4 regions of the Halomonas sp. KX33721 genome follow, and region 1 is predicted to be linked to each of the others. Evidence: predicted binding sites of a transcription regulator. Region 1 holds the regulator's gene; each other region holds the start of a gene.
What was found. Region 1 encodes sigma-54, which starts transcription at its own class of promoters, with help from an activator protein. Its sites were predicted from a motif close to TGGCACNNNNNTTGCTNT; they were not measured.
Positions count from the first base shown of each region.

Region 2: a site for sigma-54 is predicted at 1,307-1,324, ahead of A3220_RS00045 (ammonium transporter). Genes of this name have one in related genera too.
Region 3: a site for sigma-54 is predicted at 915-932, ahead of A3220_RS15360 (benzaldehyde dehydrogenase). Genes of this name have one in related genera too.
Region 4: a site for sigma-54 is predicted at 1,055-1,072, ahead of A3220_RS00130 (dimethylamine monooxygenase subunit DmmA family protein). Genes of this name have one in related genera too.

Region 1 covers NZ_LVIA01000012.1:24,679-26,884, forward strand. The annotation lists gene ptsN (PTS IIA-like nitrogen regulatory protein PtsN) at 1-18, opposite strand, end outside; gene raiA (ribosome-associated translation inhibitor RaiA) at 23-331, opposite strand; gene A3220_RS04245 (RNA polymerase factor sigma-54) at 429-1,844, opposite strand; gene lptB (LPS export ABC transporter ATP-binding protein) at 1,950-2,206, opposite strand, start outside.
Region 2 covers NZ_LVIA01000001.1:8,266-10,471, reverse strand. The annotation lists gene A3220_RS00045 (ammonium transporter) at 1-1,214, opposite strand, end outside; gene A3220_RS00040 (aminomethyltransferase family protein) at 1,498-2,206, opposite strand, start outside.
Region 3 covers NZ_LVIA01000047.1:6,252-8,457, reverse strand. The annotation lists gene A3220_RS15365 (transporter) at 1-861, shown strand, start outside; gene A3220_RS15360 (benzaldehyde dehydrogenase) at 1,009-2,206, shown strand, end outside.
Region 4 covers NZ_LVIA01000001.1:30,673-32,878, reverse strand. The annotation lists gene A3220_RS00135 (PDR/VanB family oxidoreductase) at 1-329, opposite strand, end outside; gene A3220_RS00130 (dimethylamine monooxygenase subunit DmmA family protein) at 329-814, opposite strand; gene A3220_RS00125 (glutamate synthase-related protein) at 1,349-2,206, opposite strand, start outside.

The sequences.
Region 1 (2,206 bases):
GATGGTTTCCAACGTCATTGAGTTAACGCACACCAGCGCCCTGGGCGCGAGCTTGTGCTTTTTCCTTATGTTTAACGAGTTGACGATCGATTTTGTCTGCTAGCGCATCAATAGCGGCATACATGTCGTTATCAAGCGCTTCGGCGTGAAGGTCTGCACCGGCAGCGTGCAGTGTGCAGGCTGCTTGCTGGCGCTCCTTCTCAACAGATAAGGTCACTTGCACCGTGGTAATGTTGTCGTAGTGGCGTTCAACGCGCTGCAGCTTTTCGTTAACGTAGTCGCGCAAGGCGTCAGTCAGTTCAACGTGATGACCAGTGATGTTTACTTGCATTGACGTGCTCCTTATCCATCGGACTGTACTTCGATTGTAACCCTTTTTACGCTATTGCAAAGCCCTTGCGTTGAGTTTGTTCATACGTACCGCTTAACTAGCGTAAACGGCGGCGCTCACTTGACGAGGGAATGCCCATTGACTCCCGATATTTTGCGACAGTACGCCGTGCAACGCTAATGCTCTCCTCTTCAAGCAGAGTCACCAAGCGGCTATCGGAGAGCGGTTTTCCTGAGGGCTCATCCTGAATCAGCTTTTTGATGCGGGCGCGAATGGCTGTGCTGGAGTGGCTGTCGCCGCCGTCTTGGCCGCTTACCTGGCTTGAGAAGAAGTACTTAAGCTCGAAAACGCCCCGCGGCGTGTGAATAAATTTCTGCGTGGTCACACGAGATATGGTGGATTCGTGCATCTCTACCGCTTCAGCAATATCCGCTAAAATCAGCGGTTTCATTGCTTCTTCGCCATGCTCCAGAAAGCCAATTTGGCGTGCAATAATTTCACGCCCAACTCGTAGCAGCGTGTCATTGCGACTCGATAAGCTTTTGATCAGCCAGCGGGCTTCTTGGAGGTGCTCTTTGAGGAACTGGTTGTCTTGGCTTTTGTCTGCGCGTTTGATCAAGCTGGCGTAGTCGGGCTGTATACGCAAGCGTGGTAGTGCTTCTGGATTGAGCTCTAAATGCCAACCTTCATTGTCGTGCCGAACGACTAGGTCGGGGGTGATGTAGCTGTCGTCGGTAACGCCATAGGTGCTCCCAGGGCGTGGGTCAAGGCTGCGAATTAAACGGATGACATCGTCAAGCTGCTCGTCATCAAGGCTTAAACGGCGCTTGAGAAGCCGCATATCGTCTTTGCCTAATGCTTCCAAAAACTGGCGAACCAGCCGTTTGGCGGGCATTAGCAGAGGGGTGTCCTCAGGTAGTGAGGCGAGTTGCAGCATCAGGCATTCACGCAGGTCTCGGGCAAAGACGCCGGTGGGCTCAAATTGCTGCAAGCGCAGCAGGGTATTTTCCACTTCCCGCTGGCTTAAGCTGTCATGGCCTTGGGCTTTTAATCCTTCCCGAATGTCATTAAGCGGCTGGGTGAGATAGCCGTTGGCATCCAGCGCATCAATCAGGCTTTCCGCGATGGCGTATTCTCGCGGGCTAAAGTCTGTCATGGCCAGTTGCCATAGCAGGTGGCCATGTAGGCTTTGTCCAGCGGCTTGGCGTTCGAAGTCGGGGCCTTCACTGTTGCCACCCAGGCTGCCTATGTCTTGATAGGTATCTGACCAGTCACTGTCGACGGAGAGTTCGTTGGGGATGCTCTCGGACCACTCAGCCTCTTGAGGCTCACTGACAGCCTGCTCGCCAAACTCATCTTCTTGCTCAAGCATGGGATTGGCATCTAGCGCTTGCTGAATTTCTTGACGAAGGTCCAGCGTCGATAGCTGAAGCAGGGCGATAGCCTGCTGCAGCTGAGGTGTCATGGTCAGCTGTGTGCCGATACGCAATTGGAGAGAAGCTTTCATGACCATCTGAGAACCACTCGTTAATCAGAAAGCTCCACCCTAGAGTGAGTTATGGCTTGGTGCAAGTGCAATAAGCATGCCACTAAAAGAAATGCTTCTGCAGGTCACTGTTTAAAGGCGGAAATCAGCGCCTAAATAGACATCTCGAACCTTCTGGTTGTTGAGGATTTCCTGGGCGTTTCCACTGGCAATGATGTGACCGTCGCCAACAATGTAGGCAATATCACAAATATCCAGCGTTTCACGAACGTTATGGTCGGTGATCAATACACCAATGTGGCGTTTCTTTAACGCTCGAATGATAGCTTTAATTTCCCCAACGGAAATCGGGTCAACCCCGGCAAAAGGTTCATCCAGCAGGATAAAGG
Region 2 (2,206 bases), on a different contig from region 1:
TCAACATGTGGCGGTACACGAAGGATGTCGAACTTTTTTAAAGCATAAGAAATGCCCCAGCCAGGAATAAAACCGGTCAAGGCCATGACAATCGCGCCCATCAACTGGCCAGTGAAGGAAACATCCGGTATACCGTCTACGTTCGCGAATCCTGCCGCAAAAATACCCACCAGTACCACCCCGTAGAAACCGCAAAAGCCATGGACCGCGAACGCGCCCACAGAATCATCCAGGCCACGCTTTTCAAGAAAATTGCCCACTTTAGCCATCAAAGCGCCGCCACTGGCTGCCAGAGCGAAAGCCAAACCGGGATAGTAAAGATCCAAACCGGCAGCCACAGTGATAATGCCGCCCAGCCCGCCAGACATGGTCCAGAAGGGGTCGCGAGACACCAGATAAGCACCGATTACACCACCAGCGAAGCCCATGACGGTGTTAAAGGCAAAGGCCGAAAGATTAGTCTGGTTACCGTAAATAGTTGTCCAGCCGATGTCGCCAGTGTTGAATATGATACAGCCGCCGAGAAAGCCGAAGAAGCCGACGATGATCATCATCAGGCCAAGCAGCGACATCGGCATGTTGTGTGGTGGGATCGCCTGGGGCTTGCCGTTCTTATACTTGCCAATTCTAGCGCCCAGATTCATCACCACACCGAGGGCGAAGAACCCCGCCACCGCATGCACCACACCCGCAGCGCCCACATCGTGGTAGCCGAATTTGGTCAACAGCCAGCCGTCCGGATGCCAACCCCAAGCCCCCGCGAGGATCCATACACCTGCACCTAGGATCACTGCCAAAATAAGGAAAGCACTCAGACGGATGCGCTCAATGACTGCCCCGGAGAGAATCGAGCCAGTGGTGGCCCCAAAAAGTGCAAAAGCCGCAAAGAAAATACCCGTCCCCATATCGTTGACATCGGGACGCATACTCGCACTCCAGGGCAGCGCGGCTGACGCGTTAATGGGAATAATACCATTAGGAAAAGCGTTATAGACCCACCAGCCGACAAAATAGAAAGCAGGGATGACCGAGGCCAGCGTTAAGATGTTTTTCATTCCCGACGCCAGCGCATTCTTGGTACGTGAGGCACCTATTTCGTAGGATAAGAAGCCTGCGTGAATCATGAACATTATGGCGATACACCACCAGTAAAACACTTCTATGTTCATTGCCTGATGCATCTCGAAGATGCTTTGTAGTTCATCAGTCGTCATGTTGCTTTCCTCTTAATCAAGTGTGAAGTTAAGTAGCCTGGTCCTTGCTAACCAGATTAGTTTTTGATAAGAAAGATACTTTCCTTAAAATAGAGGCAATATATATGCCAAAAATCTACGCCTGGAAAAGAATAGGAAAGTTACGCTTTAACGTGATGTTTTATTGAAGTTAAGTGCCATGTTTTAAAATACTCTTTTGAAATATAAAAACATGACAGAAATTCTCATTGTTCCGCGGTTTAATATTGATGCGTTATACACAATCAATGCACTTCAATAGCGCTCAACTGCGGACGCGGGTACGCTCCTTGTCATAGAACGGTAAGGCAACCACTTCGGCGGGCAAACGTTTCTGCTGACCATCAAGGCGGCCCACTTCCAGCGGAGTACCGGGCTTGGCAAAATCTGGCGCCAGACGGCAAAGAGCAATCGATTGTTTTAGCAATGGCGACTGCGTCGCACTTGTCACCCCCCCAACCGGGAAGCGCCCATGAAAGATTTGATCGCCATGACTTACCAGCTCCGTACTATCGATTACCAGCCCCATCAGCTTGTGACGGCTTTCGGGAGCCTGCCGCGCCATGGCCTCGCGACCCACAAAATCCTCTTCTTTGGTTTTCATTGGAACGGTGAAGCCGATACCTGCCTCGAAAGGATTGGTTTCCGGGCAAAATTCATGGTCTGCGAAGACCAGACCCGCTTCGATGCGCAACATATCTAGCGCATCTAAGCCAAGAGGTGCCAGCCCATAGGGTTGCCCAGCTTTCCAGACCGCATCCCAGAGGCGTTCGCCATGGTCAGGATGGCACCAGACTTCAAAACCAAGCTCTCCGGTGTAGCCGGTTCTGGATACCATGAGCGGCACGCCGTCCGCCCCACCCAGCCGTCCGATCATGAAGTGGAACCAACCGAGCTGTGCCACGCTGGGCTGGGTCTCAGCATTCCACACCAGCTGGCTAAGCAACTCACGGCTGTGCGGCCCTTGGATGGCC
Region 3 (2,206 bases), on a different contig from region 1:
GGAGCATTAACGCTTAGCACCACCGCCACTTTAACCGCCAATGCCGCCGAAATTGCCACAGACCCGGGTGACTACGTACCACTACCAGAAGGCAGTACGCTAGGGCTGCTTTATTTACAGCATGCTAGCCGGGATTCAGTTTACGCGAACGGTGATTTGCTTCGCGATGATACGGGGCTCGATACCCGTATCGGTTTAGCCCGATTTATTCACTATCTGAATATCGGTGGGTATACCGTCAATCCCCAGATAATACTGCCTTTCGGTAGGGTTGAATTGAAAGCACCTTTCGGCCCTCTGGAGCCGACCTCCTCTAGTGGCATGGGCGATCCCATGATCGGCGCCACTACGTGGTTAGTGAACAACCCGGATCAACAAAAGTGGTTTGGTCTCTCCGCCTTTGCCTCAATGCCTGCGGGAAAGTACGACGCCTCTAATGGCCCCATTAATGTCGGTGAAAATCGCTGGAAAGGCATTTTCCAAGCAGGTTACGTCACCGGTCTTGGTGACGATTTTATGCTGGATATCATCGCCGAATACGCGACTTACGGCGATAACGATGACTTTATAGGTACGCGTCGTGAGCAAAATGATAGCCAAAGCCTACAGACACATTTCAAGTACTTACTCAGCCCTCAAAGCCACCTTGCCCTCTCCTACTATCACTCCTTCGGCGGCGAAACGACCGTTGGTGGTGTTCGGCAAGACGACGCACTTGATAACAGTCGTTGGCAGGCAACGTTCGCGACCTTTGTTCAACCCACTCTTCAACTCCAGATGCAGTACGGCCAGGACATCAATGTTGAAAATGGCTTCAAGGAAGACCAGCGCATTAATCTTCGTGTAGCCAAAGTATTCTGAACACGCACCTACTGGCAACGCCAACACAATGGCATATGCCCCCTGAGCCTTGTTGCCACAAGTATGGCTAAGGCAATGGGGTAACTTAGAGAAAAGCGTAGTACCGATATTGAAGCACGCGTGAGTCAATTGAAAAGGAGAAACATCATGTCCGATGCACAATTACTGGCACCTTCCATATGGCAAAAACACGTCTTTACAGGCCAGTGGGTAGCAGGTACCGGCGACGTATTGGCGGTCAAAGCACCTGCCAGTGACGCAACACTTGGCCATATCGGCAGCGCTGCTAGCGAGCAGGTAGATGCCGTCGCCGAAAAAAGCAACGCAGCCGCCACCGCTTGGGCCAACACCCCGTACGATGAGCGTGCGGCCATCATGCGCCAAGCCGCCCGTACCGCTGAGGAGCACCAAGATGAATTGATCCACTGGCTCATAGACGAGAGCGGTTCAACGCCCGCCAAGGCCGCGTTTGAAGTGGCGATATCAATAAAAGTACTGCACGAAGCCGCCTCGTTACCTTCACGTGCGGCGGGAGAGCTGATGCCCTCAACGCCTGGCCGTCTCAATATTGCACGCCGTCGTCCTGTGGGTGTAGTCGGCGTCATATCACCTTTTAACTTTCCCCTGTACCTCGCTATACGCGCGGTCGCCCCTGCGCTGGCATTGGGTAATGCGGTCATACTCAAACCCGACCCACGCACCAGTGTATGTGGCGGTGTCAGTATTGCGCGTCTATTTGAGATGGCGGGCTTACCTAAAGGTGTGCTTGCCATGCTGCCAGGAGGCGGTGAAGCAGGGGCGGCACTGGTCGAGAATCGTAACGTTGCCATGATTCAGTTTACGGGCTCGACAGCCGCAGGACGAAAAATTGGCGAAACCGCGGGCCGTTTGCTTAAGAAAGTATCGCTGGAGCTAGGCGGCAAAAACTCGCTGATCATACTTGATGATGCCGACCTAGATTTGGCCATTAGTAATGCCACTTGGGGGGCCTATCTGCATCAGGGTCAAATCTGCATGTCGAGCGGCCGCATTCTGGTTCAGCGGGACATCTATGATCGTTTCCTCGAACGCCTGACAGAGAAAGCACGCAGCTTAAGCGTTGGTGACCCGCGCAGTGGAGAATTCGCTCTCGGCCCATTGATTGACAAGGGCCAACTGGATCACGCATGTGACCTGCTGTCTCGCGCAAAAGCGTCCGGGGGCAACGTACTCGTGGGTGGTGAAACCGACGGGCTTTTCTTTAAGCCGGCGGTCGTCAGCGATGTCACCACCGATAACCCTATTTTTCACGAGGAGGCGTTTGCCCCTATTGCCGTGGTTATCCCTTTCGACACAGACGCAGAGG
Region 4 (2,206 bases), on a different contig from region 1:
CGTGCTTGCCAATGGGGCAGAAACATATTGGCGGGTGGCGAAATGAACAACCGATCACCTTCGCGAACCTTGCTGTGCATAAACTGAGAGCCCCCACGGGAACACTCCTGCCATCGCACGGCGATCCGATATTGCTCACTTTCAGCCGGATTGCTGATCAGGGAATAGGCGTTGCGGAAGCGCTTTTGCTCACCTTCCATATGCACAACTACGTGGCTGCCTGCGGAGAATGGCGGTAGTGGCTGCTCATCACTAACGAAAGCAAACTGCTTGATAATAGCGCTGATCTGCTCCACCTCAACGACACGAACCGGAATCAAGTCATTCATTAGTCCAACACCTCCTCACTGGGAACCTCGCCAGGCACCTCGGCATCGATACACACTCCCAGATAGGCGCCCAGACGGCGCGAGAAATGATCGCGAACTTCCAGCGTGAGCCCGCACCCCTGACACTGCATAGGCGACACCCTGACGGGCTCGCTCAAGAAACGACAATGCGCACAAAAAACGCGACGGTGTTTGTCCTCTGAAGGTAGCAGCGTTATTTCTGCGTCCAGTAATCCTTGTGCCATTGCCAAGGCATGCACATCCCACATAAACGCTTCGCTGCCAGCCGCAATGACGTGACACCCCAAGGTCAATTCATTCAACTGAGCTGCCAACATAGCTGGCAAGGCATCTCGACCACAGGTTTGGTACGGCACGTCATCCAGCTCTGGCGTTATCGCGCCCTGATCAGCGCTTGTCTTGTCGGTGCAAACAATCAAGTGAACGGGGGTGAGGTGCTTATTGACTGGCGCCAAATGCGCCATGATTAGGCCCACGGCACTGGGTTGTGCCAGACATATGTAGCGATTCGCCGTTGCCGGGCATTCTGGCGCCACATATACTGGCCTACTTTTTATCGTGTTATCAGCAGGAAAAACGTTATATTGCATTGCATCCATCCTCTTAATAGACACAGATTATTTTAAATATGAAGCTATGAATTTACTGATGGCGTTAATTAAGTATCAACATGACGTCTAAGGGTAATTTTAATTACTAAAAACAATGCATTTTTCATGCCAATAATAAAAATTATATTTATTTCAAATAGCTTAGCATTTATATGGAATTTATAAGGGCACTTTTAAAGTGCAGCTTAATGTTAGTAAGAAGCTTTTTAGTGCGCCACCGAATAGAAATAAAATAGCTTTTAAATTATAAATCTTATTATTTATATGCGAATAAAAAAAAGGCAAAATAGAGCGTTGATTTGACCCACTCATCGAACTGTTTTTAATTAAGCCCCAGAACCCTCCACCGTTATGGTGGAGGTCGTGAAATATGTAACCCCTATATACCTAAAACTGCTGTCCAGGCACCCAATTGGTTCCTGCCAACGGCACTCGGGCCATTGCCGCCGCCTCGATATTCAAGGCAACCAAATCTTCCGGCTCTAAGTTATGCAGGTGGGATTTTCCGCAGGCTCTTGCTAGTGTTTGCGCCTCTAGCGTTATTACCCGCAGATAGTTGGCTAGTCGCTTTCCAGCAGCCACAGGGTCAAGACGCATACTTAGTTCGGGATCCTGGGTGGAAATACCCGCAGGGCATTTGCCTTCCTGGAAATCATCGTAATAGCCAGCCGCTGAACCCAGCTTTTGGTATTCTGCTTCGAAACGTGGGTGGTTATCGCCCAGGGCGATCAACGCCGCGGTACCGATTGCCACGGCATCGGCACCCAGCGCAATGGCTTTGGCAACATCAGCGCCATTGCGGATGCCTCCGGATACAATGAGTTGCACTTCGCGGTGCACGCCCATTTCCTGTAGTGCCTGAGCAGCTTGAGGAATAGCGGCCATGATGGGGATGCCTACGTGTTCGATGAAGACATCCTGGGTGGCTGCCGTCCCCCCCTGCATGCCGTCGAGCACCACCACATCGGCGCCCGCTTTAACGGCGAGCTTGACATCATAATAGGTACGCGTGGCACCCACTTTAATATAGATAGGCACCTGCCAATCGGTGATCTCACGCAGCTCCGCAATCTTGATCGCGAGGTCGTCCGGCCCAGTCCAATCGGGATGACGGCAAGCACTACGCTGGTCGATCCCCATGGGCAGGTTGCGCATCTGTGCTACGCGATCTGAGATTTTCTGTCCCAACAGCATACCGCCACCACCGGGCTTGGCACCCTGCCCCAGCACCACCTCAATCGCATC